DNA from 4 places in the Alicyclobacillus sp. SO9 genome. Region 3 is predicted to be linked to each of the others. Evidence: riboswitches for the same ligand, from Rfam matches in the RefSeq annotation. Region 3 holds a riboswitch; each other region holds the start of a gene.
The links. Region 3 has a riboswitch for cyclic di-GMP ahead of GI364_RS05545 (FapA family protein). Riboswitches for the same ligand answer to the same signal wherever they lie in the genome.

Region 1 (8,180 bases), 1.8 Mb from region 3:
CCGAGCACGCAGTCCAACATCGAACCCCTTGCTTCGCTCGGAGAAGTTATGTCCGGCATTGTAGTCGACAATTCCTGCAATCTCATCTTTCAATCCTACTAGTCTGCGAATCACCTCGTCTTTTTGTTCCTTGGTTGTGCTTTCGTCAAACTTGAGCCATACCAGATGTTCTATCACAGAAAATCCCCCTATCCTTCAAGATTCTTGCTGCACAATTTCTGCTGCGATTCTGGTCTTTTCATAAAACTAGGGTTGCCGCAACTTCTACCAATATATAATATCGTAGTTACATTGATAACGTAAGGATGGACACTAGGTGCCACAGCGCAAACTTTTTTTAAAAACGCTGCCTTTTCTAATCGGTGCGGGTGCACTTTTTGTTGCAGTAGCCGATACATTTAGTCAGCCCCAAGCTGCTCCTGTCAAAAGCCATTACAGTGTACAATTTTCAATTCGTCAGCCGCAAGCTAAAGGTGCCACATCTGGACAGACTGTGCAAACCTCTATTGAACTGCATATTAGGAAATGGGATCCAAACTATGACAAGACACGTTACCAAGTATTCCTTATTTTTACTTCTGTAAGTACAAATGTCATGGACGTTTATGACAATTCATCTGGTAAGTTTGTGTTCGGAGGGTGGTACAACTTTGGCGACATCAACAGAATCCTGAAACAGCACAAACTGAGTCCTGTACCAAACAATGAAGGCGAACATACGTGGCTCTATGTATCTTCACAAGCGCCCTTCTCCAGCCGTATCATTGCCACAACGCGAACAGTCCCCCAGGCAACGAATTGGAGAATTGCTGTCATTGCGGAACAACGACAGAATTCAAACATTTCCATCCTTTGGAGCAAAGTGTATCGCCCGGCGTCGCCATAGCAGGGCTGCAGAATGCTGCGCAGCCCTGCATCAGGCTTACCAGAACCAGAGTCCCCACAACACATAGATAATTAGAAACGAAACAGCCCAGCGACCCCAGGCACCGTAGCCGTAGGCTCCGCCGTATCCTCCTCCAGGATATCCGCCGCGACCGTAGCCGCCCCATGCCAATGCAACATCCAACTTTCGCTCGTCAGCGTCGTCCAGTGCCAAATCAACCGGGATATACTGTTTGGGACTCTTAATGATTGCTTTGGTTGCGGTAACTCGCTCAATAACACCGCGGTGAACTCCATACGGAGTTCGCAACTGGACCCATTTACCAATATGCCTTTCGCATTCCGCTCTCGTACACATACTGGTACACCCCCTCTTTGCTGACATACACCAGCATATGATTGGGGTCTGCCAATTTCGCGGGATGGACACCCAGGACATCTACCTGTTTCTCTTAATCGTCTACAGAACGGATGGGACACTTGTTATTGGCATATTCGGTCTGGTCTGCAGGCGTTAAAGCGTGACTCTAGAACTGTTCGAGCGTCCAAACAGTTATCGGTCCTGAGACATGCTGTGATTCTTTCTGTAGCAGTGAAGAAGTGGTAAGGTATGGTTACCAGTTAACTGCAATCACAAGAAAGGGGATAACAGCTTGTTTGTTGAAGAATTTAAAGCAGGGCAAACATTCCGGTTGAAACCAGTCTCGCTGACCTCAGAAGATATTAAGACGTTTGCGATGAAATACGACCCCCAACCCATCCACATAGATGAAGAATTTGCGCGGGAGGGACTGTTCCGGGGGATCATTGCTTCAGGGGTACATACACTGAGCGTCATATGGAGCGAATGGATTAAAACAAATCGATTTGGTACAGAAATTATTGGAGGCAAAGGACTTGATTTTGTGCAATGGTCAGCCCCAGTCCGACCGGGTGATATCCTAGATACTACTGTAACTGTCGTTGAGGCAACGCCATTTGATAAAAAACAGCGGGGGCTTCTTGTACTGCGATTTGACGCTGTAAACCAGCATGGAACAAATGTCCTTAGCACCCAAGCACGTGCCTATTTGAAGAGCCGATTATGACAGGCGTTACTGCTAAAGAAGTTACTGCTAAGGAAGTTACTGCTAAGGAAGTTACTGCTAAGGAAGTTACTGCTAAGGAAGTCAGGATAGACGCTACATACAGACACGAAAGAAGGAAAAACGCGGTATGAAAACACTAACAATTTCCAACCAGTACCTCAACCCGGTCTGTCTGCCAGGAATGGGAAGAAGCATTGAACTATCAGGACTAGATGAGTCAGAATTGATAGACATCCGACATGCCTACACATCAGGACAACTGTACATTCAATTCACAGAGGAACCCGACGAGCCACACCGAGTGATTAACTTGTGGGCAAACCCTCATTCACCCCAAATTACATTATTCATTAAATAGCAGGGGTAAACCTCCCTGCACTGTGGCTATCGTTAAGGTATCAATACAATCAATGTAATTAATGCAATTAATGCAGGATTCTCCACAACAAGCCAGGGTCTTTATAAGTTGACTCCGGCATTACTTTGACTAGGTAGCTGTTATTTGGAGTCTTCACAGTAAGTTGACCTGCTGTGACACCTTGGTGTAAGTGTCTGTAGTCGGTCTCTAGTTTGAGCGTTTGTGAAATATGCTCACCCGGAACGACACTGATTGTTAGGCTTTGTTCCGCCACAAGCACAATGCGTTGGCCCCATGGAAAGGTGATGTTCCCAACGCGTTGGCCCTTGCGGACAAGGGTTTTGCTGATTAAGTTTGCCTTAGCTATGTGAAGGAGTTTAGGAGTGACTTTGAAAACCTTCGCCAGTGGCGGTGAAGACCTTTGACCAAGAATGACACTAATTAAAAGTATAGACTTGTGGTTTTGACTCAAACGTTGTGCAGCCGCAAGGTTTCCTCCTGCTTGAGATGTATTTCCTGTTTTAATTCCAACAATTCCGTCCGTCCCCAACAACATATTGTAATTGTATACAGTCCCTGCCACGGGCACACTAGCACTCTTCTGGGACACTATCTCTCTCAAGACCGGAAATGTCATGAACTTTGCGGCCATAAGCCATTGGTCTTGTGCATCACTTATCGTCTTTGGATCCACACCACTCGTATCTGCATAGTGCGTGTGAATCATGCCCCAACTCTCCGCCGTTGAATTCATTTTGGCAACAAACTTGGGCACGCTGCCGCTCACCCACTGTGCTAGTTTCGTTGCAATATTGTCTCCGGACGGTATCAAAAGGGCTTCTAATGCCTGTCGTTCTGTCATTGTTTCCCCATTTTTAATTTGAACAACCGAATCTCCATTCGCGATATCACTGTGTAGAATTTGCACATCCCTCTGATTGAAGTGAATTGACGGACCCGATTGGTTCTTCCCTAAAGGATGAGCTTCGATAACAAGGACTGCCGTCATCATTTTTGTTAGACTTGCAATGGGCGCAGATGCCTGATTGCTGGATTTCATGAATACGCCTCCGAGACTTGGTACGCCCAGCGCATATTCTCCCTCTACAAGGACAGGTTTTGGTTTCTTTTGTTTCCAATCAATCTTCTCTGAATGTACATTTTGCTCTAGAGTGCCAGCGCGAACAGGCAAACTCACTTTAAACGTTGCCAGCAAAATAACAGCCAGCAGTAGCAAAACTAACCATCTTCTCATGTGCCTTATCATTACTCCTGTCTGTTCTTTTCATACCTTGGCTAAGCATATGTCATGTCATAGCATCGCGAGAGTCAAAATCGCATGTCTTGAATCATAGTATACCTATTGCAAAAATGGTACACTAAAATTACACAATCAGTTTCAAAGGTAAACCGTTCCGAAAGGACGGGACACAAAACCACGGGGCTACGGCCGTTGGCTAAGCTCGCCGGGTTGCCGTCAAACGGACGTGGTATGAGTGTATCCTATGACGGATGCACTCTTTTTTCAGTGGCATGCGTGAGAAAGGGGTATAATGGACCAACAATCGTGGTGCATCATCTGTAAAGAGCTCAATTTCAGTAGAAGTATGTCTAGAATATTTTCAACTGGGTATAAACGAATAAGGAAGACTGATTATCCGCTCGGAATATGTAAGCGGTGTAGTGAGAAACAAGCCATAAGAAACACTCGGGCAGATTAAAAGGCAGATTCTCACTTCCATGCAGTGATTGTGTTCGTCATCGACTCTCACGCCAAGCACCTTCACTTTGAAAACCGTACTTTTTCGACTGTAGCGAAAGGGTTGGAAAAAGGGGCTGAAAGGTTGGACCGGCTAAGAGACCTCATCGAACAATCCCGACACTGGGCGTCCGCAAATCGCGGACGTACACTGTTTAAACTCGTCGCCGAGTTTTTTCAGCAAACCTTCGGTCTTGACGCAGGACTGTTTGTCTATAAAAAGCAATTTATCCTTGAAGGCAATACCCCGAATCCTCAGATATATCATCCCTGGGGGCTCAAGTACTCGGCAGCAGAGTTGAGCTCTGTACTTGAAGAAAATGCCTGGATCAAGGAGGTAAATTGCCACTTCCGAGAAGGATGGAGACCCACGCATCAGTTACCAGACCCGTGGAGGTCTGTTTGGTCTGACTCACAAATTGAGTTTGTAGGGTCCTGGCCGCTTATTGTGAAAGGACACATCGCAGGCGATATCGTCGTTGGCCAAAAGTCTCCGTCCGCCAAGACAGACGAAAATCTCATGTCACTGTGCTCTACTTACGTGTCGTTCGTTCTTGAAATGCTGTCATTGCGTCGCATCGCCGAGTTTCACAGCCAACATGAACCCTTGACTGGACTGCTGAATCGACGGGGTTTTGAAGAGCGGTTTCACGAACTGGTCGGCACTAAAATGGTGGATAGTTCATTACTCATTGGTATATTAGATGTCAACAACTTTAAAGCCATTAATGACAACCACGGTCATATCAAAGGGGACGCCGTGCTCCAGGAAGTCGCATCCGTTCTAAAGAAACATATTGGCAGCAATGGCATGTGCGCTCGCTTTGGCGGCGACGAGTTTGTATTTGCTCTACACTCACTCCATGATGATGACAGTGCCGATTGTGTTGCTCGTGAAGTAACTGCCCTGTTTTCTCATAGAGACTACAGTGTCAGTGTTGGTTGTGCAGTATGGAACAAAGATGGAACCGACTGGTCATCATGTTTTAGAATTGCTGACAAGCGACTTTACAAAGGAAAAGCCCTCGACACGACCTAGCAACAACCTAATGACATAACCTTGTTAACACAACGACGGATAAGTCAATAGGGACTCACAAAGGGCTGATAGAGAGGGCTGGTAATGAAGCTTCCACTAAAGGAGAACAGCCAATTACAACGCTATATCGTTTCTTTTTACCGCTGGCTGATGATTATGGTTGTTGGAGGGCTTATTACGATAGTAACAACACATCTGACGGTGCAGAGTCATCACAGCCAAAAACCATATCAGATGTTAACTGTCAAACCGTCGGGCTACTCATGGGCGCAGGTGCGTAAAAGAACTGCCGATGCAGTCGTGAAAATCAAGACGTATACCAACGGGATGGGAGTTCCCGGTACAGATTCTAATGGGACTGGCTGGGTTACAAAAGGCGGCTATATCATAACTTGCTATCACGTGCTGAGCGATAAGCATTATACTATTACTATCTATCCATATCTAAATGGACACAATCTATCTGACAAAGTATGGTACCGAGCGAAAGTGGTTAAGGCAAATGAACGGACAGATCTCGCACTTTTAAAAGTGATTGGCCAGCCTTCAACCCCATTTGCAACCCTATCCACAGCCTCCGGAGTAAATGCTCCAGGAAGTCATCGTTTAGTTCTGGGATTCCCCCGCAGCAACTCCCTCTACTCTCTGATGACCCGTACCGGGCTTCCTCACTTTGTTTCAATGGAACCTCGACCGCCTCTTGTGTACGCTATGAATAACATGGATCCTTCGCAGGCTGCCGGTTTGTCCGGCGCTCCTGTGTTGAATCATTCAGGCAGAGTTGTTGGTATTGTGGACGTGAGACAAGGTAACAATCACAAGACAGTTAGCATGATTCCCGTTAAATACCTGAGACAGTGGAACATACATTGAGAGAGGGACTTGTCCTCCTCCACTTCTCTTACTTTCCTAATAGGTTGTGGTAACATTAGTTGCGAAATACAAAGAAACATGAAACACGCCACTAAGGGAGAGAAGAGCACGTGTCCAAGCTTTATTTTCGCTTTGGAGCAATGAATGCATCCAAGAGTGTACAACTGTTAACTGTGGCATATAACTACGAAGAGCAAGGAAAGAAAGTTTTGTGTTTTACTCCGTCTACTGACGACCGATATGGCCATGGCAAGATTACTTCAAGAGTGGGGATTTCGCGTGAGGCTCTGATTGTCCATTCAGAGACGGATATGTTTACGATTGTAGAACAAAATCCTGTTGACTGTGTACTCGTCGACGAAGCACAGTTTTTAACTCGAGAACACATTCAACAACTTGCGAATGTAGCTGACGACCTGAATACACCCGTCATGTGTTATGGGCTTTTAAAAGACTTTAGGAACCAGTTTTTTGAGGGCAGCGAGGCACTTGTATTACTGGCAGATTCCATTGAAGAAATCAAAACCATATGCGAGCACCATAACTGCGGACGGAAAGCAACAATGATTTTGAAAATCGAGAATGGTATGCCAATCTATGATGGGCGGCAAGTAGAGATTGGAGACGCACAGTACCACTCCGTCTGCCGATTTCACTACTTCCATCCTCAGGGAATCGTTACAAAGCAAAAACACTAGTTGACAGCTTCCCAATTCGCCCTTATTTCTTTCATGACCCATTTATGCCGCTATCCAAGCGTAGCTAGTGCCCATATGGCCCCAACAAGTCGGTATCTCTGTGATTTCTCGAGGTAACAGCGAGGCATGGGAAAGCCTCTCAATGAGCAAAGGCATCTGGAGCAAAGGCATCTCGCGTGCGGAGATAGGTATCATACCTATCTCTGTGCTGAGTGAGAATGTTCCCTTTCATTTAATGCTACAGTGCACGCCAATCCGTCCACATTTCTCTCGGATTTAATTCATAGACGTTTTTCTCCCTGTACATGAAATGGTTGATGATAAATTCCCTCCGAATTGTGCAATAATCCTCGTGAAATCTCTTAATGTAATCATTAATCTCGTTTTCCGCATACTTACGTCCCGGTTCTAGCTCTTTAATCATATGCTCAAAAACCACTAACTTTCTTTTACGCTGTGCGGGAATTTGTTTCAAGACGCCGTCCAGCGTGAAGAAGTTGTTTATCACAGAGCTTTCAAATTCACTGTTTTCGGCTTTTTTGTTTTCCATATCTTCATCCTCCAATTTCACAGCGGGATCACAAAAAAACGCTTTTAATATGGCCTGTGCGTTTTGTTTGAACAACTGCTCATTAAGCGCAAAATAAATGGTGTTCTTATCCCGTTTCTCCCGCACTATACCCGCGTTTCTTAACTTCATCATGTGATGCGTAATCGTCGGTGCCGAGAGGCCAAGTTTTCCTGCCAGCGCCTGCCCATGCAGTGGACCATTTCTTAACAGGAATAAGATTCGAATCCGCGTTGGGTCAGACAGTGCTTTGTGGTAGGTAACGAGTTTATCCAACTGCATGTGCCTTTTCCTCCTTGCAAAATCAATTTCACCATCTAAAAACTAATTAGCCATATAACTAATTAGAATAATATCAAATTTCAACATGGAAGTCAATTATGACGTTTTAGAACGAAAAAATGGCCGCCTTGAGCGGCTGACAAATCGTTGGAGGAAACTTTTCAAGAGTTATCCTATATAGGCGTGGATTCTCTCCGTCCTAAAAGCAGCGGCTTTTCAGTAGATGCCCACTAGTGGTGCAGCAGCTTGTTCCAGATATACGTGAACCATACAGAATGCCTTCCCTCATCGTGAGAGGCGTACATGAGAACTTGGCTTATACGAGCATCAGGAGCATAAGGACTTGTTTCCTGGTAGAATTTAGAGTCGTTTAACTCGTCTTGGATGGAGTCTTCAATCCCTGTCTCGAAGCTCTTTGGTAACGGCCTGTCTGTCAGCGACGGCCTGAGTCCTCTGGAGAGAGTTGCATAGATGTGTGACAGTCTTTGAAAATGGGTCGATTCGTCATAACGAATCGACTCCAAAATGTCCTTGAAATTTTCATCTCGCGTCATATTCACCAACGCACCGTACGTCCGCAGTGCGTTATACTCTCCGTCAACAGCCTTATCCAGACGACTCAGTAATTCA
Region 2 (8,180 bases), 1.2 Mb from region 3:
TTGAAGAATCACAGTCCGAACCCTCGGTACAGGGGCCTCATGAAGCTTTCAACGAAACGTTGAGAGATACGACAGCACTGATTCGAAGGCGATTGCGCGATGCTCGGCTCAGAACCGAAGCTATGATAATTGGTGAAAGTTCCAAGACGGATGTCGCCATCTTGTATTTGAGCGGTGTTGCGGAAGATTCGGTACTTGAAGAAGTCCATCAGCGCTTAAAGAACATCCGTCTTTCGTCGGTGTTCGACGCGCATTACATCGAAGAGTTTCTTGAAGACTCACCATTGTCTCCCTATCCTCAAGTGCAAAACACAGAACGTCCTGATGTCGTGGCTGCGGCGCTGCTTGAAGGCAAGATTGCCATTGCGGTTGATGGAACTCCAACCGTACTGCTTGTCCCCATGACCTTTTGGAACGGGTTTCAGGCGCCTGACGACTATTATCAACGTCCCGTCTACGTCACCCTCATTAGATGGGTCCGTTTTATCATGCTGAATCTGTCCATTTTCCTTACACCCGTTTATGTGGCTCTGACCAGCTTCCATCCGCAAATGCTTCCGACCAATTTGCTGATTACTTTTGCAGCATCTCATAATGGCAGTCCCTTTCCCGTTGTTCTGGAAGCCTTCATGATGGAGATTATCTTTGAAGGACTGCGTGAAGCAGGCGTTCGTCTTCCAAAAGCTGTTGGCTCCGCCGTAAGTATCGTCGGCGGTTTGGTTGTTGGACAAGCTGCCGTGGAGGCTGGGATTGTTTCGGCACCAACGGTTATTGTCGTGGCCATGTCCGGCATTGCATCGTTTACAATTCCTAGGTACAACTTCGGTTTTTCTTATCGAATCCTGCGGTTTTTTGTATTGCTGTTAGCTGGAACGGTCGGGTTGTACGGAATTACGCTCAGTTTTATTGTGATACTCACGCATCAACTAAACCTGCGTTCGTTCGGTGTTCCATACATGTCTCCCCTGTCCCCAAGAAACCCCAAACAACTACTCGACGTGTTAATACGAGCACCGCGCAGGTATTTGCCGCAGAGAAACCGGCCACATCAGGACAATCCGGGTGCCAAGCGTCGACCTAACAGTTCGGGGGCGGACTCAACATGAAGGTGTTGCGCTTCGGAAGTATGACTGCTCTCATTGCAATGAGTTTTCTTACAACTGGCTGCTGGGACCGGATTGAACTGAACAACAGGGCCCTGGTAATGGCTTCTGGTGTTGATTTGAAGGACGATGGAGACCTGTTGCTGACCGATCAGGTCATTCTCCCCATTAACTTGTCCAAGGGACTTGGGACAATGAGACAGCAATTTATCACTGTCTCGGCTCCAGGACACAACATCCTTGATGCAGCACAAAACATGCAGACGAAGTTGTCGAGAAAGTATTTTCTCGGGCACCGAAGAATTGTATTTATTGGTGAAAAACTGGCCAAACACGGACTCAGCGGCATTATGGATGAATTCACGAGAAATCCAGACGTCAGGCTGCGCAGTGATGTTTTTGTTGTCGAAAACGATACGGCAGAACACGCACTTCACATCCGGTCTCCATTAGAGCAGTACCCTGCACTAGCCATTATGAAAAGCCGGAAATTTGTCGGAGGGGATATTGGAACCACACTGCTCCCGTTTTTGATGGCTTCCGTGCATCCGACAAGCAGTCCAACGCTTCCTGTACTGAAGATCGTCCCCGAGTCCCCGCACTCGAGCAAGACCACATTTCAATTTATGGGTAGAGCTGTTTTTAACAAACAACTCAAGCTAGTTGGGTACCTGGATTACTCAGAAGCAGCGTATCGCTTCTGGATAATCAATACACTTAGCACGTACCAGGCCACCTTTAAGGTGAATGGAGCTAAGGAAAGTTCACCCGGCAAAGGATATGCTACCATTGACTTTTCTAAGTTTCACAGTCGTATCAATCCTGTATTTGAGAAGGGACGTTTGCATTACACTGTCACGCTCACAGGAACAGGGATACTGCGTGAATCCGAAAGTAACGTTAAGTTCGCCTCTCCCGCAGAAATTCATTCTGTTGAACGGAGCGCAGAAAAAGAAATCAAGGGGTGCGTAAGTGACCTGATAGGTAAAGCACAACATCAATACCATACTGATATTTTTGGATTCGATCTGGCTTTGGCAAAAAAATATCCCCGCAAGTGGGACACAGTACAAAAACACTGGAAGCAAGTCTTTTCCGAAGTTCCTGTTCAGGTAAATACCCAAATCAAGATACAGGTTGTCGGACAAACATCCGAAGGCGTTGTATCGCCGAAAGAAACAGAAAGGGGCCAGTGGTAACCATGAAATCGCACATGCCCATCACTGGGAGACAACTGTTCTGGATTACCTGCATGTTTGATTTGGGCATGGCGGCTTTTATCATGATTTCTCCAACCATTCAACGTGTCCAAAATGACGCATGGATCTCACTGACCATCAGCGGCCTTCTGAGCATGACGGCGGCTTGGATTGGCATTCGTCTGAGTCTGTACTATCCCGACAAGACGTTTATTGAGTACGTAAACGACATTGTAGGTAGTTGGATCGGAAAGGCAATTGGCAGCTTGTATGTTGTCAACTGGATTGTTGTCACGGGATTTGTACTTCGTCAGATTACAGACATTTTAATTACCTCGCAATTTCATAAAACGCCAGCATCCCTTTTTATTATTTCCATGTCGTTGACTGCGGTTTACATGTTGTACAAAAACGGCATTCAGTCGATTGGCCGGACAACAGAAGTCATTGGCCTCCTGGTAGTCTCCATCGCAATTTTGACCTTTGCCTTTGACCTGCCCAACATGAAGTGGAGTCGATTGCTTCCTGTCTACGTGAACTCGGGACCGAAGTTGCTCATGTACGGAGCCATTCCCGCCGCATCATTCTTGGCGCAGACTTCGTACATGACAATGATTGTACGATTTGTCCAGGAGCCGCAACATAACGCTGTGAAGGCGGTCTGGGGCACGGGAGCGGCAAGCTTGTTTATCATCCTGTGCGGCTTGTTTGCGGTTGGAACCTTTGGTGCAGACCTTTCTCAAAGGATGTGGAATCCGGTGCTGGGCATGGCTCAATACATTTCTGTGGCGGAAACCATTCAAAATATAGACGCCGTCATTCTCTTGATATGGTTTCTAACCGCATTTATACGAATAGTGCTGTTTTTGTTCTTGTCTGTCTACGGAGCTGCACAAGTACTTGGTTTTCAAAACTGGAAGCCTCTCCTCGGGTGGATTACAGCGGCCTGCATTGGGATTGCTATGTTGCCTCGGAACATTATTGACTCGAGCATCGTTTATCCAAAATCTGTTGTCGAACCCTTCGTCTTTCCCGTCATGGTGTTTGCAATCCCCAGCTTGTTGTGGCTGATTGCCTTCCTTCGTAGGGTGATTCGAAACCGTTTTGAATCACTGCGTTGACTGCTCAGCATCGTCTCGTTCTTGTCTGCGTCGGATCGCCCTCAGACAAATAGCAATGATCTGCCGGCTTGCTTCATGGCTCAGAACAACGGTTTTCGACTTTGCCTCAGCCATGCCATCACCCCCTGTTTCAATGTATGAGGCCATGGCTTGGTCAGTTGCACAGTCCCTGACTCTTCCATATAATCTAGTGATGGAGCATAAAGCTGGAAGGAGAAAATGATGAACCTTCTCGTTGCAACGTTCGAGCTCTTTGACAAGCCTCAGGAAAACTATGACGAGCTGGTCAATGCTTTCAGGCAGTACCCCCACGCCTTTGAACTTCATAAATCAACCTGGTTGATTGTCACGGAACTTGAGGCAGGCTCCGTTTACGAATCGATTGCAAACCACATAGGCTTCGATGACAGATTGTTTGTAGGTGAGCTAAAGAACGGTTTCTGGAGTGGTGCTCATGCGGAGTTGACAGAATTTCTGCGAAACTTTTGGAGTTTCGATTGATTTTTTGACTTCACCTGCTTATGTAATTATGTAACCATGTCTGTTCGGGAATAGGAACCGAAAGACAAAGCAAGTTTTAGTTGAGGAGCACGGCGAGGCCCTGTGCTCCCACCTATTTCTTAAAGAATGTATCAACTGTGCCGCTATAGAAGTGCGTTCCGGGTATATCCAGTTCACTCCGCGTGACTCTGTCCAATTCATCAAAGAGACGCACAAGCCGTTCTCGTGCTGTTTCGTCTGTTTCAAATTCGACGCCATACTGGAACAACTCCTGACTATACTCCTGCTTCCATACGACATAACCGCTTTGCTGCAGTTCTTCTCCAAGCACCTGCACTTTGAACTCCAGTTCAAGGTCTCCGCCAATGGGCAACTTCAGGTCAGTCAGCACACGCAGTCCTCCAGGGCCAATGTCATACACCAATACAGGAGAATACCCAACATTGAGTTGCTTCGACTTTATTTTCGAAACAGTCATTTTCCCTTTTATAGGATACTGCAGTTCAACTCTAAAAAATCTCCTGCGCTCTTTGTCCATCCCCGCACTGTTATCCCCGGTACGCACGCTTATCTCTCCACGCTGCAAGAGCTTTGTGAACTCTTCTGCCGGAAGCGGTCGGCTAAAAAGGTAACCTTGAATTTCTTCACATTGAAGGTTTGAGAGAAATTCCAACTGTTTATTTGTCTCAATTCCCTCTGCAACAACGGTCAGATTTAAGCTGTGAGCAAGTTTCATCACAGACGAAACAATCTGTGCAGGTACAGGACTATCCGGTATGTGACTCATAAACATCTTATCGAGTTTAATTCCATCAAGTTCGAACTGGTAAAGCCAACTTAACGATGAATACCCGGTACCAAAGTCATCAAAATAGATTCCAATGCCCATGTTTCTGAGAACTCTAATAGAGTTAATAATTGCAGGGTCGTTTGGGAGTATCGATGTCTCTGTGATCTCAATTTCGATGAGCGCGGGCTCAATGCCATATTCATGTAAAATTGTTTTCACGGTCTCAACGGTATTCGGATCCTTGAGTTGTTGGGCGCTAAAATTGACGGAAACCTTGAGTGTCTTTTGTCCTTGCTGTTTCCACTGTTGCAGGTGGTGACAGACTTGCCGCAGGACCCATTGACCAATGAGCACAATCGACCCAGTCTGTTCTGCCAGGTACAGAAACTCACCAGGAGATACAAGTCCCCATTCAGGATGTTGCCAACGGATGAGTGCTTCCGCCGCAACAATGCTTCTCGTGTCCGCTGCTACTCTCGGCTGAAAGTAAATCACAAACTGTTCTTCATTTATGGCATTTTTGAAATCATTGGAGAGTGTGAATTCCTTATAAGCTTTGGCATCCAAACTTTGGGAATATAGTTCAATCTGGTTTACCCCCCGAAGTTGTGCATCATGTAAAGCCATGTCTGCTGTTTTCAAAAGAGCTTCAGTATTCTCCCCGTCTTCAGGAAATGTACTGATACCTACATTGCATGTAATGGCTAATGCATAATCGCCAATCTGAAAAGGGGTATCAAAAGAGTCGACAACTTGCCTTGCGAACTGAAGGACATCACTCATATTGTGTACATAGGGTACAACCATGGAAAATTCGTTCTCACCTGTTCGCGACACGACACAATCAGTCGGCACCAACTGCCTCAAAGCGTCCGCTACATCGCGAATCAGGTGGTCTCCAGTAGTTCTGCCGAGACTGGAGTTTATGTACTTAAAGCGATTAATATCGAGACGCAGAACTGCTAGTTTCTCCTCTCGCTGTCTATGAATCCCAATCAACAACTGCAGGCGCTCCTCAAGATGTTTCCGGTTTGGCAAGGAAGTTAAGCTGTCATGGAATGTCATGTGCTTCATTAGTTCTTCAGCCCTGCGACTCTCTGTTACATCGTGGAAATTGACAATAATGCCCTCTGTACTATAAAACGCAGTGAGATAGCGAATACGCGTGGAACAGTATCTCCATTCCCCATTTTTGTGTTTGAAACGTGCAACACAGGTGTGCTGGCTTGAGGCCTGGTGTACCGCCTGATGACATACCGACAGGTACCCTGTTACATCCTCAGGATGAATGACATGACCGAGTCCTAACGAGATGAACTCTTGTGCACTATAGCCCAAGACATTGGTGATGGCATGCGTAACATAATTCATATCGTATTCCTTGGACAGTATCATACAAACGTCAAAAGAATTCTCAACGAGAGCCTGCAGCCCCCTCTCCATCGTAGAGAGCATCGCAGTGGAGGACTCGTTATTTGCAAAAGATTTACTGTAACGAGCCACTACACCTGTTATGCCTCCCTCCAAATCATGAACTGGATATAAAGTGACCCCGACTTGTACAGGGATGCCGTTCTTATGTATTCGCATGGTTTCAACTCGAATAAAACCGCCGTCCGCCAAAACGGTTTCATATATGGATTGCATGGCTTCCCAGTGAAGCGCTGGAATGAGCTGAATTGGCATTTGTAGTCGCAGTTCCTGTTCAGTCCAGCCGAAGAGCTGTTCGGCCATCGGACTGACCTTAACAATCCGCAAATCGCGATCGATATGTATACTTGAATATGAATCCGTTGAGTCATTGTCGACGTCCGCGGTAGACGGTAACAATTCGTCTTCAGTCATGAGGTCCGTCACGTCGCGGGTCTTACCCGAAACCGATACAATCTGACCATCATCCCCGATTTTATAGTCCAGTTCAGAATACAGGTACCGCTCGCCGTCGTTGATGATTCGAAATGTAATGCCATCGATAAAATTTCCCGCGCCTACGAGTTTCCACCAGGTCTTTACCAATTCCTCATCATTTGGATGTACCGACTGCATGATTGTTTGCGGTACGACAGACGCTGTGTTTGGGATTGCAAAAAGCTTGTGACAGTCCTCAGAACAGGTAAGAATTTCCGACTGCATATCGAAAGTCCATTCTCCCAGTAAGAACACCGAATCCCTGCTCCGTCTCTGTTCGAGACCCCGCGACCTCCGTAACCGAATCATGCAATTTTCCCCCTATATGACAATAGGCATCCGTTTTACGGATGCCTATCATAATCCATCTAAACGGTAACTGGCTGGCATAGTAGATAGACTACGTTAGCCCCTATAGCTTTGCGTCCGCTTCGTTTCCGAAGGGGTGCCTTTTCTTTTAAATACCACTAGAACACATCATATCACACAATACGGGATAAAAATCAAGATTTGAGAATCACTAGGTTCCCCTTTTATTTAATCGTTCGGCAACCAAGTCGGCCAACGTCTCCAAGACATGATTGCGGTCATACATTGGACGTTCCTCACCACAGCCATCTAACCAACGAAAGAATGCATCTCGAGGAATAATCATTCGCCTTCCGTGCGTAATAACTGGGAAATCTCGATCTCTGACAATACTGTATGCTTTATGCAGGTCTACCCTCAGTATTTCTGCAACTTCCGATACCGTTAAAGTTATTGGATAGTCTCTGGCTTCCGGTATAGAAGAATCCCTCGGTGTCATTTGCTCCCCTCCCCTTCAAGCAAATTTACTCTTTTGACGCTATTTGAACCAAAACACCTCCTCATTTAAACCTGCGACATCCATTCAAAGCGCAGCACAAATGACATTCACATACGTCTGGGGAAGAGAACAAGCAGGGAAAGAACAGAGTATGCACGCCCTAGAAGTATTATAAAATCTTATCCGCAACGGTTCACATTCCATAATTACCCAGATGGATGAGTACCATCTTAGATGAGTGCCGTCTTGTAACTGTACTTCTGTTTGCCACGCCTGCGGCATATGCAATTGTATTAGGGCACACAGCAGGACTCTCATTTCCCAAAAACCAGTCAGTCCCTTGGGCCAAGCAAGGAGGAACGCAATGGCTGCTGCTCTCTATGCTCGGGTTAGTACGGATGAACAAGCGCAACACGGACATTCCATAGACGCTCAAAAGGAGCGGCTCATCGCTTATGCCGTGTCCCAGGGGTGGCATGAATACCGTCTTTATGTTGACGAAGGCTACAGTGGTACAAGTCTGGAGCGCCCCGCTCTCAAGTCTCTTTTGAGACACATAGAACAAGGAACCATCGATACCGTAGTCGTATATAGACTCGACCGTTTAAGTCGCCGACAGCGAGACGTGCTCTTTCTCTTGGAAGATGTTTTTATGCCAGAGGGCGTGGTGTTTAAAAGCGCCACAGAACCGTTTGACACGGGCACACCTCTGGGAAAAGCCATGATAGGTATACTGGCCGTCTTTGCACA
Region 3 (8,180 bases):
CACGATTTTAGAAACAGGGTAGGCTCTCATATCCTCAGACGGATAGCTGGTTAAAAGCGAAGCCATGTGGTTTGCATCTGTGAAGTTCCTGTCAACCCATTCTTCTTCCTTCGATTTGTCGAGGATTACAGGCATACGCGTGTGAATCTGCTGCATTAATTCATTCGGTCGGGTGGTAATAATGGTACATGTACTTAACTTCTCTCCCGTGCTGGAGACCCAGGTATCATACAAGCCTGCAAAGGAAAAGAACTTTCTTGAGTTGAGAACGATTCTCATAGGCTGTGTCCCGTCGTCTGACTTTTTCCATTCATAAAAGCCGTCCGCCGGAATCAGACAACGCTTTCGTTGAATCAATTTGTGAAAGGTTTTGCGCGTTGTAATGGTCTCTGCTCTCGCATTAATCATCTTGAATCCGCTTTTAGCATCCTCGGCCCACGAGGGAACAAGTCCCCACTTCAAGAGACCGATTCTTCTCTCTTTTCCATCGTGAATCACTGCCGGAACGTGTTGTCCTGGCGCTACATTATATCGCGGCGGATAACTAAAATCCGCGTGATGAATACCGTAGTATTCCAACATAAAATCAAAGTCTTCATAAGCCAGTGTATAACGTCCGCACATTTGGCATCGCCTCACTTCTCACTTGGCACTCGGTATACCAAGGGATAAGTTTTCCTTCACCACTCATTTCATTTTAGCAGAGACTCTACACTGATACATGAACACAAGGCTGACGCTCCGATACGCAGGAATTGACTTCAGGCATAAAATACGTACTCACGTCCATATTACAACTGAGGAAAATCTCATTAATTACAGCTTCCCGTCGGCCGCAGGTTTGGCAGACGTGTTCTCAGAGGAGGATTCATATGGCCAATCCCAATCAGAAGTCCAGTATGCAAAAACAGTCACCGCTCTCAGATGCCCAGGATGCTGTGAACAAGGCTCAACGCGCAGTCAATGAGGCCCAATCTCACGCGTCTTCAACCTCCGTACAGCAAGCAGAAAATGCAGTGTCACGTGCCTGGCATGCAATGACGGCAGCAGAGTCAGATGAGAACTTTAGCGCTGTTGAACAGGCAAAAGAGCAATTGAGTCAGGTGCAAACAGATTTGGCAGAGGCGAAAAATCAAATAGCCGAGAACTAAAAATGTTAGGCATTACAACTTGTTGATGCAAACCTGTTCACAACGGCGCAGGTATGGACTCCATAAAACCAAGGACGAGTTTAAAACAGAACCGTCCTTGGTTTTGTCGTGTTTGCGGATTGACTTATCCAGTGACTGACTTCTGCAGCGACTTAATTTATCCAGTAACTGACTTATCCGGTGACTGACTTATCTCCGGATTTATTTGTCCAATGATGTACTTATTTTCGGCAGAATATCAGGCGTCCTTCGGGTGCGTTTCTTTTCCTTCGGTGCTACAGCCCACATTCCGGCATTGACATCCTCCAGCCACAATTGGGCAGCCGTACCGTCCGCTTTTCCGACGAAGATCTCACCTTTACTCGACTCATTTGGAGAGCGGACCCATACAACCTTTTGCCACCCCTGTGCAACTGGACTGTAATCCCCAACACCCTGAGAAGGAGCCGTAATTCGGTTTTGAACTGTCGGTCTCTCCACATCAATGTTATACAGTGACGGAAACATGGAGGATTCCAGCTGTACCGGTGACTTGGAAGGAAGTGATTCCTGGCGGCGAGACACAATAATGTGCTTGGGGTCAATCCAAGTCAAGCCGTTGTCTACGGCTCCAATCGGAGCCAGATTCCGTGACTTGAACAATGGCGCGGCGGCAATATTCAGCTTTTTCCCATGTGAAATATCATGGTGATTGCCTCTTATATACGCCAATGTATCCGCACCAGGGGACCAGCGAAACCATTCAGATTTTTGCAGCATTGTGCCCACTACAATAAATTTCTTGCCGTCCTTTGACAAAACACAAAGTCTGTTCTCGTCCTTCGACCATGCCGCAGTTGGATGGGCAATGAAAGCAACCCATTTGCCATCGTAAGACCATTTCATGGATGTCAGTCCCGTAATTAACATGGAACGGTCGGTTCCAGGCACCGTTTTCGGCAGTGTGAAGAGCAACGTCGGATCATGATTTGCTGCACTTTTCGAAGGTTTTTCACCGACAGAAACTTGATAAACTTTGGCTCGCGTCCAACCGTCAGGAAGCACATGGGCTGGTGCTGAGATGATGAATCCAAGTCCGTTCGGTGCCCAGGCAAAACTCTGTATCCCCGCGGCAACTCTATGCACACTCGACCGGGGTGCAACATTGACAGAACTCAACACACCCTTGTGTGCGAAAGCCAACTGGTGACCCTTCGGTCCCCATTTAAATGTGATTGTGTCAGGAAATAAATAACGCGTCACCATTTGCGTGTGTCCGGTTGCCGCGTTCACTACCTGCAGGTACACAAAATCCTGCTTTCCGTGGGGCCCTTTGGACTTTCCCGTGACAGCAACAAAATGACCGTCTGGGGACCACTTTGGGGAGCTCAAAATGCCTAATTGCAGAACTCTACGTTCGCCGTTTTCATCCCGCAGCCAAAGCTGCCCCTGACGTACGAAGGCAATTTTCCCGCGTACTTGTGCCTGTGCTCGTCCTTCACTGTCTGTAGGTGCCTTATCTGGTTGTATAGATTTCTTGTCTGGTTGCGTAGATTCCTGATTCGCCGCAAAGGAAATCGGATGAATGAGTACGGCAAGCAGCGAACTCACAAACAGTATTCCGCCAAATAGAGAGAGGACCAATCGTCTCATCGTTTGCACCTGCCCTTTGGGTTGTCTTATTACGGTGCCTCTCTCTGCAAATGGATATACGCAACCAGTTGGCGTCTTTGATGGAAGGTTAGTCTTGTCTTTTATCCGTAAATGTGATGTGGGATTCTTGTGTCAGGTTTCGGTTGACATTTCCGCCGACTTCTAACAAAGTGTTGGGGTGTCTCGTTTCCACTTGAATTATTCCGCTTCGAGAAGTGACAGAAGCCCTCGTCTCTGTACCTGAAGGAGAGCCTAGTTCTCTCACGGATATTGCATCAACGGCCTTCAGCCCGCCGCCTCGCGCAAATCCTGCAACATGAATGCTCTTCCCGCTGTCGATATGGCTTGCGTATGTTCCCCGTCCCACAATGGACACCGGTCCTGTAGCATCCACAGTGCTAGAAGTAAGTGCATTGATTTCCACGCTGGCAGCATCTGCGTGCAAGTGTTCTTCAAGGTACTCTTCATAGGCTTGAAGTTGGTTCAGAAGTTGAATTCCCTTTTCCAGCGTAAGCTCCTTTAGTCGAGGTCCAATCCAATCGGTCTGGATTAAACGAATGCAAGGTTCCAAATGCTTTCCAAGACTGTGCTGGCTTGTCTTTGCATACTGCTCCACGAGCGTCGACAGATGCCTCGGTAAAGCAACGTGGTACTTATCCAGTACAGCAGACGGCAAAACTTGTAATTGGGTTGATGCTTCGTTTCCAAGCTTTTCGCGCGCATCGTCCAGAACCCGGCTGACATCTTTCAAATATCGTTCCAGTCGTTCCACGGTTTCCTTAACGACGGTCAGTGTCTGGGATGCCATATCCTTTGCCCAACCGGCATAGACTTTTGTCTTGACACAGTGTCCACCAATCAAAATGCCGTTTTCACCGACTAATACAGAACCATAGACACCGCCTTGCACTTGAATCATGCCTGTAGCCTTGATCAGGCTCCCATCCTCTACGTCGCCGTAAACTTTCACATCTCCGTCAAATACAATCTGTCCATCCTTTGCTGTTAACCGATTCATCTCCACTGTCGGAACAACGTCAATGATTCGGGCGGTAAACACAAGCCGGCCTGCACGAGCCGCTAAAATCGTATTGTCATTGCGAATAACGCCGGGTCCGAGTTCAGGAGGTTTCTGTCTTGGCCTGGGTTTAGGTGAAACTTCGCGTCCAAAAATGTCCGTACCAGTGTGAGGAGGAACAGGAGCATCAACAACGCCAACTGCAGTCCCTGATTGTACCGCCTGCAGTTTCATCCGACGGTGAAGCGGATCTACATAATCCGGGTCTGGGAGTGGAATCTCCCTGAACTCTTCAGGTTTGCTAGGATAGGCTTCCAGTCCCCGCAGCACAACGCGTTCTACGCTGTCTGTGGCTAAAGCAAGTTCTGAAAGTGCGCTTCTGTCAACTTCACCTTTGTACTCACTTTGCTCCAGGATGTTCAACAAGTCAGCCTCGGTGGGTGGAGCAGCCGAAATTTCAACTTCATTCCACTCCAACGATAGTTTATTTTCAGGAGGAGAGTCTTCCGGCTGGTATAAGATGCCCGGTTGTAAATCAATTGACATAATTAACTCCATATTTCCAGATGCAGGAATAAGACGTATTTCACAGTGAGGGTCAATCTGAATTGGCGTGAGTGTGACTTGTTCACTGCCAGACAACTCATATAATCCGGACTCCATTGTAGTTCCATCAATCGTGACAGAAATCCGAGGGTCTTCAGGTATGAACAAAGAAGCTTTCACTCCGTTTTCGTGGGGTGCCGCGACAAAGACCTCGCCGTCCAAAATCGAGACAGTTCCGTCGACAGTTCCGTCAACAGTAAGATGAGTTCGCCGTTGTCTCGCTGCATCAATAACGCCTTGACTTGCAACATTCGCCTCGTCATGAAAAGAAGTTGTTGTCTTCAATCCCGCTTTCTCTTCTTTACTCTTTCTCCCAAATCGTCCTTTTAGCATGTAAGTCACCTTTCCTGGAACCCCGGTTTAGTTGCCCACACCCCTATTTACAAAAAAACCATCCAGTGTCGGATGGTTTCGCAGACGAGCAGCTGGCTGGCTTGGCGATACAAATCGCGGTAGCCCCTTGTAGCTTTGCGTTGCCGACGTTTCCGACGGTTTGCCTTGATTCGATGGCATCATTTTCTAATGTAAAAAATATAATAAATAGTCTAAACTAATTACTCAAAAGCAGATCAGATTGAATACTCTGAAATAAATCTACCACTTTGATTCCACTCATAAATAGGTTACCTTATTGTGGCAAAGTACACAATGACAGATATTTGAACAAACTATAGATAATGAACTGAAGTTTATAGCCACAACATTTGGTGGTACATCCAATTCAGAACGAACAATCCGAGTCCAATAGCGATATTGCCCCACCCAAGCCGCCGTGCCCATATCCGCTCTCTTGCTAATCTCAGGTGCCTGTACAACTGAACTTCAACGAGAGAAAGATACAAACCAGTGAAAAGGAACAAAAATGCAGCCAAGACAGGATAAAGTTGGGTGAAATCAAAGGTTATAAAACTCATGGCGTCCGCCTTTCATTAGACTTTCATGCCGCTGCGATGGGTTTGAAATGTAGCGACCACATTGATATTCAAGTCTGCGTACAGTTTTCTCCAATCCGTTTTGTGGTGAACGTGTTGTCTCCAGTATCCTGGCTCATAGGCTCTGACGTACTCCCCAAATCCAAAAATGTCGGTATGATAAACTTTCGTTTTATCAATAATTTTTTTCATATGGATTTCAGACCAGTTTGCCATTTCATTTTCTAGTCTCGTTCTAAAAACATGATTTTGCAGGTCAACTCTGTTGCGAGATTTTTCTTCCACATTCCCGTCTACATGGACATAGACTGTGACAACCGGTTTCCCCTTAACCATTTTCACTTTAATGCGATGGGCTCTCGCGAAAGAGGTCCAGACAACATAATCTCCTTTTGAACCCATGGGAACCATAATGGTCGTGTGGGTGGAACGAGACCCATCAAGCTGTTCATAGGATGTAACCTCAGATGGATTCAGCGTGTATTTCATTTTGCCGTCGCAAAAAGCGGCAATTCCTGCAACTTTGACTTGCTTCCCTGTCACTTCTAAGTAAGGCAGAATTGGCTCGCGACCCCACATTGTCTCTTTGCTTTCAAAACTACCGAGAAAGTCATGAGGCAGTTTTCCAAGGCGTATGGCACTTTGCATCGTCGACAGCAAGTACAAAGTCGGAACTCGCTCTAAAGGCGGCGCCGTCTTCATCAGTGTGGCTGCTTTGCCTTTACTGACAGTCAGCCACGCTGTGCGGCGAATTTGCGGATTTCTACGCAAATAATCCAGATATGGTTTTGTCCCAATGTCTTTCGCAACTTCCTCGGAAATTGTAATGATGCGCAAGTGTCCCAAAAAAATCCGCTCTCCCAGATGCTGCTGCAGTTCCTGCATGGCGTCTCCAAGTGAGGTACCAGTGGCCTTCACAACCCAGACAGAAGTCGCCGGATTGCTGCCACCTCCACCCCCGCCGTCACCGCCCCCCGGTCCCAATGGAATTCTGCCCGGAACAGCAACTTGTGCCGTCACACTGATTTTTTGTTTCTCTTGTAATTGATTGTATAATTTTGGATCACTCAAGGTTGCCTTACTATCGTGAGCCATGCTGGTTTCATTGTTTGAATCTGCAGATTGTGCCTCGTCAACGGCTAGTCCTAATATGATGGCACGCTGTTCGAGTTCAACCCGGTCCCAGCAGCCAGAGACAAAAGGTGTCGTCAACAGAACCGCGAGAACTGCAACCCATCTATTACTTCTTCGGACGAGACGGCTGAGAAACACGAATCTCCCCCCTTTTTCCACGAAGTACAGCTACCATAAAAAGCATAAATGGGTAGCCGATGGTTAGCACCAGTCCCCACTTACCAACAAATTGAATGATTGGATATAGGTGAAAAATGTCAGGAGGGAACATGGCTAATAAAAACACGACTGGCAAAAGCGTAATTGTCCAAAACTTGTGGTCCTGCAGATGGAATATCTCCTTCAGTACCCATACTGTAAAAAAGTAACTTGAATACAGCGTCGTGAAGACTGCCACTACCCAAACAGAAATAAAGACAGCATCCAACCGTTCGAGGATTTGACCGGGTATCTGCGTTGTTTTTGCCAATTCCAGAGTTGGCCAATATAGCACTTTAGCCCCTTCATAACTAAACACCCCCACACATGCAACCACAATTGCGACATACAAAATTCCGGCAACTGCGGTACCAACGATACTTGCGCGCAGCGCTTTCTGTGGATGACGCATGGCCGGAATGACAATGGTGAGTACAAAACTTGCTTGAAAGAGAGCTGCTACCACCAGTGCACCGTTGGCAAATGTCGTGAAGGAACCTCCAACAAACGGCTGTACATTTACCCAGTTTGCATTTTTCAACGACAGGATGACTATGACAAATCCTGGTGCCAGCAAAAATGGGATATAGAAGGTCTGAATATACGCAAATGTACTTAAGTTGTTCCTGGAAGCCGTCATCGCTAAAAAGAGCATGATTAAAGTGGTCACTTCGATTGGTGTTTTTGGAAGTACAGAAGTAATCGCTACTTTTCCGAATTCCCTGGCTGTTAGAGCGGTAATCACCAAGAAAAACAAAGCAAGGACCAATGGTCCGAGTCTCCCAAGCCATTTCCCCAACAATTGTTCGTTGTACGAGACAAAACTGTCTTCCGGAAAACGACTTCCCAAAATACTAATGATTGCAACACTTATCATTGCGACAACTGTGCCTGCAACGGTTACCAGAGGAGCTCCTGTATCTGCTGCCATTGCCGCAAATCGTGGAACGGCAAGGACTCCGACTCCCACAATACTGCTGGTAACAATGGCTGTAACTTCGAGGACAGTTATCGAATGAAACGAGTCTGCGGTCTTCATGATTTTTGTCTGTCCCCTTTTGGATCAACGGGATCGAGGGGGTGATGAGGTCTCTGAAACACTTTCTCCAGAGTGCCCTTTCCCAACCTTCGATTATTTTGAGGATGAACCTGCTGGGGTCGAACAGGCATCCACCAAATTGGCGCACGCATCAAAGCATCTTTCCAGCCCTGCCACTCAACGGGAACGATGGGGCTCATATAAGGAACCCCAAATGACCGAAGGGACAGCATGTGATTTGTAATGACAATCATTCCGATAACAACTCCGTATAAGCCAAAAATACCGCCAAGTATCGTTATTAAGAAACGGAGAATGCGCATTGCGACAGCAGCATTGTAAGCTGGAGTCGCAAAACTCCCAATAGTTGTAAGAGCTATGATAACAACGGTAATGGGACTGACAAAACCGGCTGCCACAGCAGCTTGTCCGATGACCAACACCCCCACAATGGACAAGGCGCCGCCAAC
Region 4 (8,180 bases), 1.6 Mb from region 3:
ACGTAAACGTAATCCGATATTTGTCACTGGTCATGGCGTTACAATGAATTGTGGTTTTCTTCCCTTCCGCGGCCTGGTTGAAGGCTTTTGTCAGCTGTCTGATGGTTGTAGCGCTCGTAATAACCGATTTAGCAGTATTCTTCATCACAACAATCTTTTGCGCATTGGCCGGCAGAGGACGAAAACGAGTTGAAGGCGAAGTCTGGTTCGCCGTTCCGACAACTTTGTTTTGCACAGAGGTGTTCCCTGAAGCAGTAGTCTGGCTTATATCCACCCCGCACCCAGTGACGGCTGTTAAGACCAACATTCCGGATAGCCACTTCAGAATTTTGCCCATGAAGATCCCCCCTAAATCGTAGTTATCGTTATAGACGTTGTGGTCCAAAAGTACGTTAACACCTTTCTTTCAAAGAAAAGTCTTACGTCTAAATTCGTAAACACTCGCGACAAGTAAGAGAACGACGACGATTCCTGTGACAACGACACTCCAGACAATTTGAAAATTGCTTTGTAAAGCGTTCGTACTGCCCTTGTCCCAAATCGACAAAATAGCGGAAGCGTGACTCGGCAGTGCACCCGGACTCCATTTCCATTTCAATACGGCCGCAACGACAGACAGAACGGCAGCCGAAGAGAGTGTTACAAACGCATTGGCGACGGTTGATGTCATAAGGACACTAAAAAAAGTCGTCAGAGTTACAATGAGTATCAACCAAAAGGCGTAAAGCAGCAATGACAGCATCGCGTACGGGATTGACAGCGGGCCAATCAGCTGCACCGTATAATACCAAGCGGCAATGTCTCCAAGGGTTAATGCTGTGATTGTCAAAACGACTGCAGAGAACCATTTTGCCAGAATATAGGCGGTGTGTGACACAGGTTTAACCAGAACCAGGTCGAGCACGCCCTCCCGTCGCTCATTAGAAATACTACCCATAAAGGCCAAGACGAGCACAAGCAGACCAAGACTGTTGTACTGCGACTGCGCCTTTGCAAAAACACCGCCGGCTGAAGGAGTGGGAATGTGAATTACAGTACCCGCTGGCAGACCTCCTGACATTTTCAAGATTTGCGGCATAAAGTACGTTGATATTGGCTGCATCGCACCAAGCAACACAAATACGAGCGGAAGCCAAATCCACTTTCTGTTTTTCCACGACTCAACCACTTCCTTGCTCCACACAATACGAAACTGCATCACTGAACCGCCTCCATGAACAAGTCCTCCAGGGTACTGTAACCAAACTCCAACCGTTCCAGAGGAACATTCTCGTCAACAAAAAATTGCAAAAGAGTGGTACGAATTTGGCTCACGTCACTGACTACGAGAGACATGCTTCCACCTCGGCCCCGGATGTCTTCAACACCTGGAAGCCTCGAGAGTGCCCTGTAATACGGTTCAAGCGAAACATAAGCAGTGATATCCACCTGCGGCTGTGTGTGACTCCTGCGCACTTCTTCTAGGTCCCCTGACAACACGACGCTGCCATTGACAAGGAGGATAATGTCGTTGCTAATCTCCTGTGCATCATGCAGAACATGCGTAGAATACAAAACGGTGGTCTCTCCGCTGAGGTTAGAGAGAAGGGTGAGGATGTCGCGCCTTCCAACGGGATCGAGAGCCGAAACCGGTTCATCCAAAATCAGTATACGCGGCCGATGAATCAATGCTTGGCAAATGCCAAGCCGTTGTTTCATACCTCCGGAATACCCCCTTATGGGTCTCTCTGCTGCTGACTGTAGTCCCAATTGCTCCAGAACATCGTCACTCTTGGCTTTCGCGCGGGCTTTGCTGAATCCGGCCAGACGTGCCACATAGATAAGAAATTCCTTTCCAGTCATCCAGCCGTGAAATCCAGGATTCTGCGGCAAATACCCGATATTTGGACGTATATCATGAACAGGACTCCCTTCCAACCGAATCATTCCCGCAGTTGGAACAAGCAGCCCTGCCAACATCTTGAGCGTGGTTGTTTTACCCGCACCATTCGGTCCCAGCAGCGCGACACAGCGGCCTGCTTCAATGCTAAAGCTAATACCCCGAACAGCTTCGACACTCCCGAAAACCTTCTTTAGACCTTCAACCTCCAGCAGCTTCATCAGCGGTTCTTCCTCCCGAAGACAAAATATAGAACCGGACCGAGAATTTCAACGAAGATGATGACGATTACCCACAGCCACTTTGGACCATTGGTAGACTCAGCGCGAATGCAATCAATCAGTGCAATCACGAGCAAAATGAGTTCGATGAAGACGATTGGAAGTAAGGCACTGATAGGAATACTCATGGATACAACGCCTCCTATGCGATGTGAAAATCATGTGCGAAAAGGGAGTTTCCACTTTCTCCAGACTTTTCGCACAACCAAAAGGTAAACAACGACAGGCAAGGGAGCTTGTATGAGACCCCACAATCCCCAAATCCACGGCCATTTGCCGTGTCTGCGGGCATTCAGAAACAGCCATGTGCCTTGAATTAACAGAATTGCCGCAATCACAACGGCACCCGCCCAGCCTATATTGCCATGCATTTTCATCCTGATTTCTCCCAGAACCGTCGGTTAGCCACAGCTACAACGGGTATCGCTGCGAGTGAACAGACAGACATGACAACTACGGCCGCAAGAAACAAGTACGGCCGAACAACTAAGCTAACCACCCAGCCCGAAATAATGAGAAGTGCGATGGTTAGAAAGAGTACTAAGTCGCGAACCAGTCTCCGTCTCTCTTCTTTTTTAACTCCCTGAACGAGACCTTGAAATTGTGACAACGCCGGAGCGACCCTCGGTGATGCATTTTCCACAAGCTTCAGTGCCTCCAGTAAGTCCTCTAGAAATGCCTCGTCCGAGCCATCCGTTGCCTGGCTTGCGTCACTCATCTGGCTTGTGTCACCTTTACTTGAGTCAGTCTTCTGACTGAGCTTTCGGTTCATTGGCCAGCCACTCCTTTCTCAGGGCGATTAAACCGTTATGAACACGAGACTTCACGGTCCCTGTCGGAACCTTACACATTTTGGAAATCTCCTTATAGTTATAGCCATAGAAATGTTTCAATACCACCGCTGTTCGAGTATCGAGACTCAATCCAGACAAGACATCGACCAATGCTGGCCATTCATCAGGTGAAGTCTCTATTTGCCAGCGGAGGCTGCGGCTTAGCTCGTCGGCTGCTATGAATTCCTTCTCTCGTCTTCTTCGCCGTCGTTCATCAAAAAACAGCCGAGTAGCGATTGTCATAAGCCAAGATGAAAACTTACTTTTGGACGGATCATAGAGGTGAATCTTTTCAATGGCTCGTACCATGGTTTCTTGTGTAAGCTCCTCTGCCCTCGAGCGTTCTAATGTCACCTTCAACAGATATTTGAACACGAACAAATAGTTGCGCTGTAACAACAGCGCCAATGCTTCCTCGTCTCCTTGTTGTGCTGCTGCAGCCTGTAGTAGTTCGTCCATCAAATGGGCAGCCACCTATCCCGTCATTCATTCGGCACCTGAAGTAAACGTCAAGTGCAAGCGGCCTGGTTCGTGCCTCTGCCACACACCCCCCCGGCCATTTCCGACATGCCAGAAGCAAGCGGACACAACTCGTGCTGATGAATCTGTAGACATAGATAGTACGATTCAGGATGGTCAATGGTTCACATTACTCTTTAAGTTTTTTGCAAAAACCTTTAAAACTTGCGTTTTACCATGATGGACCACAAGGACAACCAAAAACGACATCACAATAAAACCAGCGCTTACAGAAGCGCTGGTTGCATATTTGATGACCTTCAGATACGCCATCTTTCAGTCCCACAGCGTTCATGCTGCGTCCAAAACCTTCTACTCTTTACACTCATAGTGAGTTCCCGGCTTCTGTTTGGCTTTGTACAAAGCCTCATCAGCCAACCGAAGCACTTCCTGAAAGGTTGCAGCGTGCATGGGAAACAATGCCATGCCCATACTTGCCGACATTTCCATAGTCACGTTATTGTGTACCCACGGTGCCGACAGTGCAACTCGAAGTCGTTCTGCCAGAAGTATGCTGTCCGATCTTGTTTGAATATGTACAGCGAGTATGAACTCGTCCCCGCCAATGCGTGCTACAATATCCTCTTTTCGTATGACCCCCTGAATGCGCCGAGCAGCTTCTTGCAGGACAGCATCTCCAACCAAGTGTCCCCATGTGTCATTCATTGTCTTTAGACTGTCCACATCAATGACCATTACTGCTACGAGACTGCCGGTTTTTTCTGCTTCAGCAAGGCTCGTGTGCAACCGTTCTTCTAGTCCGTGGCGATTCATAAGTCCCGTCAGGGCATCAAAATGTGCTTCTCTGCGAAGGCGTTGTTCAGTACTCACTCGTTCTGTTATGTCACGCACTGTACCAATTACATGAGGGTTTCCGCCCGCTCTTACAATATCCAATTTTGTCTCACCAATTTGACCTCCGTGGCTGAAAAGGAATGAGATTGGTTTGACGGTTGTCAGAGCATGGTGATACTGCTTGTCCAGAAACTCTGCTTCGTATGGGTCGAGGACATCGTAGAAAGTTGCGCCGTAAGCCATTGAAGTAAGTCCAGCAGCTCTCATAGCAGAGGAATTCATCTTTACGTATCGAAAATCATTGGAGTCATCCAGACGCATCACGAAAACTAAATCCGACATGTTGTCTAATATGAGTTCAACAGGTAAGTCAGACACCCTATTCCCCAACCTTCCAGAATCCTGTCTCTATATTACTTGGCGGTTGTCGTGAGCTTATTGCCGTCCGTTCAACTGCTGTCCATGACCGCATCCCTCCCAAAAAAAAACAACTCAGCCCGCAATCAGACTGAGTCCTAGCCATACGAGCAGCTGGCTGACTTGTCAGGCTCATCCTGATGTAGTCCCTTTAGCTTTGCGTCAGTGCCTTTCAGCACATTTGCCTTTATCGTAAATTCAATTGAGAAATCTGTGGTACGTTGTTCGCCATACCATTCTATGAATATTAGTTCAGTATATGCTGCTTCCACACACTGGTATTTCAACACCTTGCGTAAAAATCCTCCAATACATACTATAATTTGTAACCCATAATCATTATCGGTGCGCCAAAGGACTCCGTATTTACACGCAATAGTTGAATACGCACAATAGTTGTGATGCACCTTTACCGGTTAAAGTACGAACAAACAAAGGGAACGCCCTCCATTCCAATTTACACAAGTGGGAATTGTGTCATTTTAACGAATTGAACCGGCATTTCAACTGAATGCTATGACAGCCAAGCCACCGCGGTTGTGTTTGTCTTATCCATTTCCAATTCATTTAGCAGGGAGGCATCGCAGTTTGTCTGAGAGCAGTGTCATGCCAATCTAAAAAATCTGTAAGCGAGCCCAAACCATGAATTTCTGTGTTTGTATCGTACCGATATAATGTGGTTTCATAACTTGAATCTTTCAAGAGTTGTTGAACTTTCACAATATAGTCGTCCAACTGTTCACTGACAGCAATCACTTCTGGATGTGTCAAACTGCCCCGTTCATGTGCTAGGTCAATCATTTTGCACCGAAGGTGTTCTATTAGTTGATTCATTGCAACGTCCGCCCTCCCCTCTTCCACTAAGAAGCAACAACGCTCCCAAGCGTAACACATTGTCTAAACCAAATTTGTCACAACGTGTCGAAGGGGAAATAAAACATTAAAAATTCGTTAATTCTCTGCTCGAGTCGCGATGTTCTGCCATAAATAAATGTCGATGCAACAGCTTGGACAACACAGTCTCACCATATTTGCTTGAAATGTCCAATCACGTTCTGTGTTGCAATCACGCTGATAAAAGCTTTGGAATCGTTCTCGAGCACAATGGTTCGCAGTTGAGTGAGTTGTACGTTGGTAGTAACGCAGAGCAGTACATTTTTAGGGTGATTTGAGTACGTTCCGACTGCATTCCAACTGGTAACGCCGCGAATCATATTCGCTGTAATAGCTCTTGAAACTCTCTCTCCGTGTTCTGTGATGATAATCACAGAGACGCGGCCAACATGATTTAGCAGTACTGCGTAAGCCTTGGAACTCGCGAAAATTGATATTAATGTATACATGGCCACTTGTATGTTGAAGAGAAATACCGATAATACAATAATTACAGCATTAAAAATCAGATTTAAATTGGCGACCGTTACATTCCTATGGCGCGCAATGACCCTCGTGACTATATCCAGGCCGCCTTGAGAACCGCCGAGGCGTAAAACAATGGCACACCCGCCTCCGGACAGCACACCGCCGAACACACTGTCCAAAAGGATATTATGGGTCGGAATATGGTGGACGTGTATGGTTGTCAGAAAAACAAAAAGCAAAATGGCAGAGTACACAGTATAGACCGTAAATTTCCTGCCAATTTGAAATGCGCTCAGTACTAGAAGCGGTAAATTCAGGATTAGATACATAACTGCCAGAGAAACCGGGACAAAATGTTGAATCAGTATAGCGACACCTGTGACTCCGCTTGTCAGAAGGCGACCAGGTACAATCAATGCGTTGATACCGAGGGCTGTGATGAATGTGCCAAAAGCAATACCGATAACTTCGTAGATGATGGTCTTTGTCATGTCATCCTCCACCTAGTCAAGAGTACTCGGTTTCTCATTGTAACAACATGACACCAGGTTCGTACACCGGTTTCTAATAATATTTTAAAGGTTTAGCCAATTCAATTTCGTCATGTATTTCGATTCCATAATTGCCTATGCGGGGAATGGTTTCTTTTTGCAGTCGTGCGTTGTCTATGGCTCCAACGTAGATTTGGGTCATGCGATAGCCGCGCCTTTGATAGAATTTCATCGCGTCGAGATTATCATTACTGGTGATGATCCACACCTTGCTGCTCCCAGGCAGACGCGCCGCATTTTCTACCCCTCGAAGCAACTGCGTCCCTACACCTAGACCAGCTCTAATTGCATTGATGCTGACCAACTCACATGAATCCGCATCCACATGATATGTAGCGGCACCCATAACTTCAGTCTGCTCCACCGCAACGAGGCAACTGAGTTCTGCTAACCGGTATGTTTTGCCTCTAGAAATCATAGTGGCTCCACCCCACTCGGACTCCCATAGTTTCCTCACCCAGTCTTTCTCCGCTGAACTAACCGGGGCCCGAATCACCATTTCGTTCTGGTTCACTCTATACCTCTCCACTCTATTTTAAACTTGCCGCGCATACAGGCCCACCGACGAAAGCGTGTCTCACCCTGACAACTACTGCCTGTCAGCTACTGCCTGTCAGCGATTGTTATGCGTCAAATTGCCAACTACAACCATTAGAATGATGTCTTAAAAATCTTACGAGGTCAAATATGGTCCGAGGGATTGTACTGAAAACCTGAGAAGAGATACACTTACATTAAGATACACGCGTAAGGAATGGTGCTATATTATTCTCTGCAAAGTAAAGATTCAGCTCGAACCAGACAGACAGTGGGAATCCGAACGTGTCGCAGATTTACTGTTTACTTTCCTGCAGCGGTACGATGGCTTTTTAGATTTTAAATTTGCTCAAAGTGTTGACATAGGAGAATACATGGTCCTGTCGTATTGGCAAACCAAAGAACAAGTTCTAAATGCTCATCACAAATTTCTCCCGTATGCAATGGAAATTCTGGGCCATCAATGCAAGCCGATGTTGGAATTGTTCGATTTGTACCAGCCTAAGACACTGGACATCCCAGATAACGCTTTGAAAAGCTAAGATGTTAAGAGCAAAAACGGCATAAAAACACTCCGCATTCACTGGTTGCAGTAACCAATAACACGGAGTGCGTTGGCCTAAACTAATTACAAACAGGTAAAATTGTAATGTTATAGAAAGCATCATTCTGACAGAATCGTTAGCCCACTTTGTGCTCGATTCTTAATTTATCTGCAATCATGGCGATAAACTCAGAATTGGTGGGTTTGGTTTTGGAGGCACTGACCGTGTAGCCAAAGACGCTTCGGATGGCATCCATGTTACCTCTGCCCCAGGCGACCTCGATGGAATGGCGAATGGCTCGTTCAACTCTAGATGGAGTTGTTTTGTAGCGTTGAGCAATCCGGGGGTAAAGGACTTTTGTAATGGACCCAAGGATTTCGACATCGTTGTATACAATGCCAATGGCTTCCCTGAGATACTGATAACCCTTAATATGTGCCGGTACACCAATTTCATGGATG

Region 1: linked by a shared signal. The riboswitch ahead of GI364_RS25410 (YgiT-type zinc finger protein) and the one ahead of GI364_RS05545 (FapA family protein) in region 3 are both predicted to bind cyclic di-GMP.
Region 2: linked by a shared signal. The riboswitch ahead of GI364_RS11405 (EAL domain-containing protein) and the one ahead of GI364_RS05545 (FapA family protein) in region 3 are both predicted to bind cyclic di-GMP.
Region 4: linked by a shared signal. The riboswitch ahead of GI364_RS13120 (sensor domain-containing diguanylate cyclase) and the one ahead of GI364_RS05545 (FapA family protein) in region 3 are both predicted to bind cyclic di-GMP.

Annotation. Positions count from the first base shown of each region.
Region 1 covers NZ_CP066339.1:3,062,951-3,071,130, forward strand. The annotation lists gene GI364_RS14380 (Dabb family protein) at 1-177, opposite strand, end outside; gene GI364_RS14385 (hypothetical protein) at 317-886, shown strand; gene GI364_RS14390 (hypothetical protein) at 923-1,243, opposite strand; gene GI364_RS14395 (MaoC/PaaZ C-terminal domain-containing protein) at 1,539-1,973, shown strand; gene GI364_RS25145 (hypothetical protein) at 1,970-2,104, shown strand; gene GI364_RS14400 (hypothetical protein) at 2,101-2,331, shown strand; gene GI364_RS14405 (D-alanyl-D-alanine carboxypeptidase family protein) at 2,399-3,586, opposite strand; cyclic di-GMP riboswitch class I at 3,726-3,810, shown strand; gene GI364_RS25410 (YgiT-type zinc finger protein) at 3,885-4,052, shown strand; gene GI364_RS14415 (GGDEF domain-containing protein) at 4,176-5,129, shown strand; gene GI364_RS14420 (trypsin-like peptidase domain-containing protein) at 5,214-6,002, shown strand; gene GI364_RS14425 (thymidine kinase) at 6,113-6,700, shown strand; gene GI364_RS14430 (DUF2087 domain-containing protein) at 6,939-7,550, opposite strand; gene GI364_RS14435 (ferritin-like domain-containing protein) at 7,781-8,180, opposite strand, start outside.
Region 2 covers NZ_CP066339.1:2,488,943-2,497,122, reverse strand. The annotation lists gene GI364_RS11425 (spore germination protein) at 1-1,106, shown strand, start outside; gene GI364_RS11420 (Ger(x)C family spore germination protein) at 1,103-2,302, shown strand; gene GI364_RS11415 (GerAB/ArcD/ProY family transporter) at 2,305-3,423, shown strand; gene GI364_RS25140 (hypothetical protein) at 3,412-3,537, opposite strand; gene GI364_RS11410 (hypothetical protein) at 3,643-3,924, shown strand; gene GI364_RS11405 (EAL domain-containing protein) at 4,037-6,931, opposite strand; cyclic di-GMP riboswitch class I at 6,994-7,082, opposite strand; gene GI364_RS11400 (helix-turn-helix domain-containing protein) at 7,143-7,430, opposite strand; gene GI364_RS11395 (recombinase family protein) at 7,795-8,180, shown strand, end outside.
Region 3 covers NZ_CP066339.1:1,242,108-1,250,287, reverse strand. The annotation lists gene GI364_RS05560 (SOS response-associated peptidase) at 1-624, opposite strand, end outside; gene GI364_RS05555 (hypothetical protein) at 873-1,151, shown strand; gene GI364_RS05550 (TolB family protein) at 1,353-2,783, opposite strand; gene GI364_RS05545 (FapA family protein) at 2,872-4,740, opposite strand; cyclic di-GMP riboswitch class I at 4,825-4,915, opposite strand; gene GI364_RS05540 (CLC_0170 family protein) at 5,097-5,321, opposite strand; gene GI364_RS05535 (Ger(x)C family spore germination protein) at 5,337-6,611, opposite strand; gene GI364_RS05530 (GerAB/ArcD/ProY family transporter) at 6,580-7,710, opposite strand; gene GI364_RS05525 (spore germination protein) at 7,707-8,180, opposite strand, start outside.
Region 4 covers NZ_CP066339.1:2,818,096-2,826,275, forward strand. The annotation lists gene GI364_RS13080 (hypothetical protein) at 1-337, opposite strand, end outside; gene GI364_RS13085 (ABC transporter permease) at 407-1,201, opposite strand; gene GI364_RS13090 (ABC transporter ATP-binding protein) at 1,198-2,100, opposite strand; gene GI364_RS13095 (PLD nuclease N-terminal domain-containing protein) at 2,100-2,288, opposite strand; gene GI364_RS13100 (sigmaY antisigma factor component) at 2,319-2,537, opposite strand; gene GI364_RS13105 (YxlC family protein) at 2,534-2,932, opposite strand; gene sigY (RNA polymerase sigma factor SigY) at 2,904-3,452, opposite strand; gene GI364_RS13115 (hypothetical protein) at 3,630-3,785, opposite strand; gene GI364_RS13120 (sensor domain-containing diguanylate cyclase) at 3,825-4,685, opposite strand; cyclic di-GMP riboswitch class I at 4,831-4,920, opposite strand; gene GI364_RS13125 (aspartyl-phosphate phosphatase Spo0E family protein) at 5,292-5,558, opposite strand; gene GI364_RS13130 (YitT family protein) at 5,747-6,577, opposite strand; gene GI364_RS13135 (GNAT family N-acetyltransferase) at 6,651-7,151, opposite strand; gene spo0A (sporulation transcription factor Spo0A) at 7,856-8,180, opposite strand, start outside.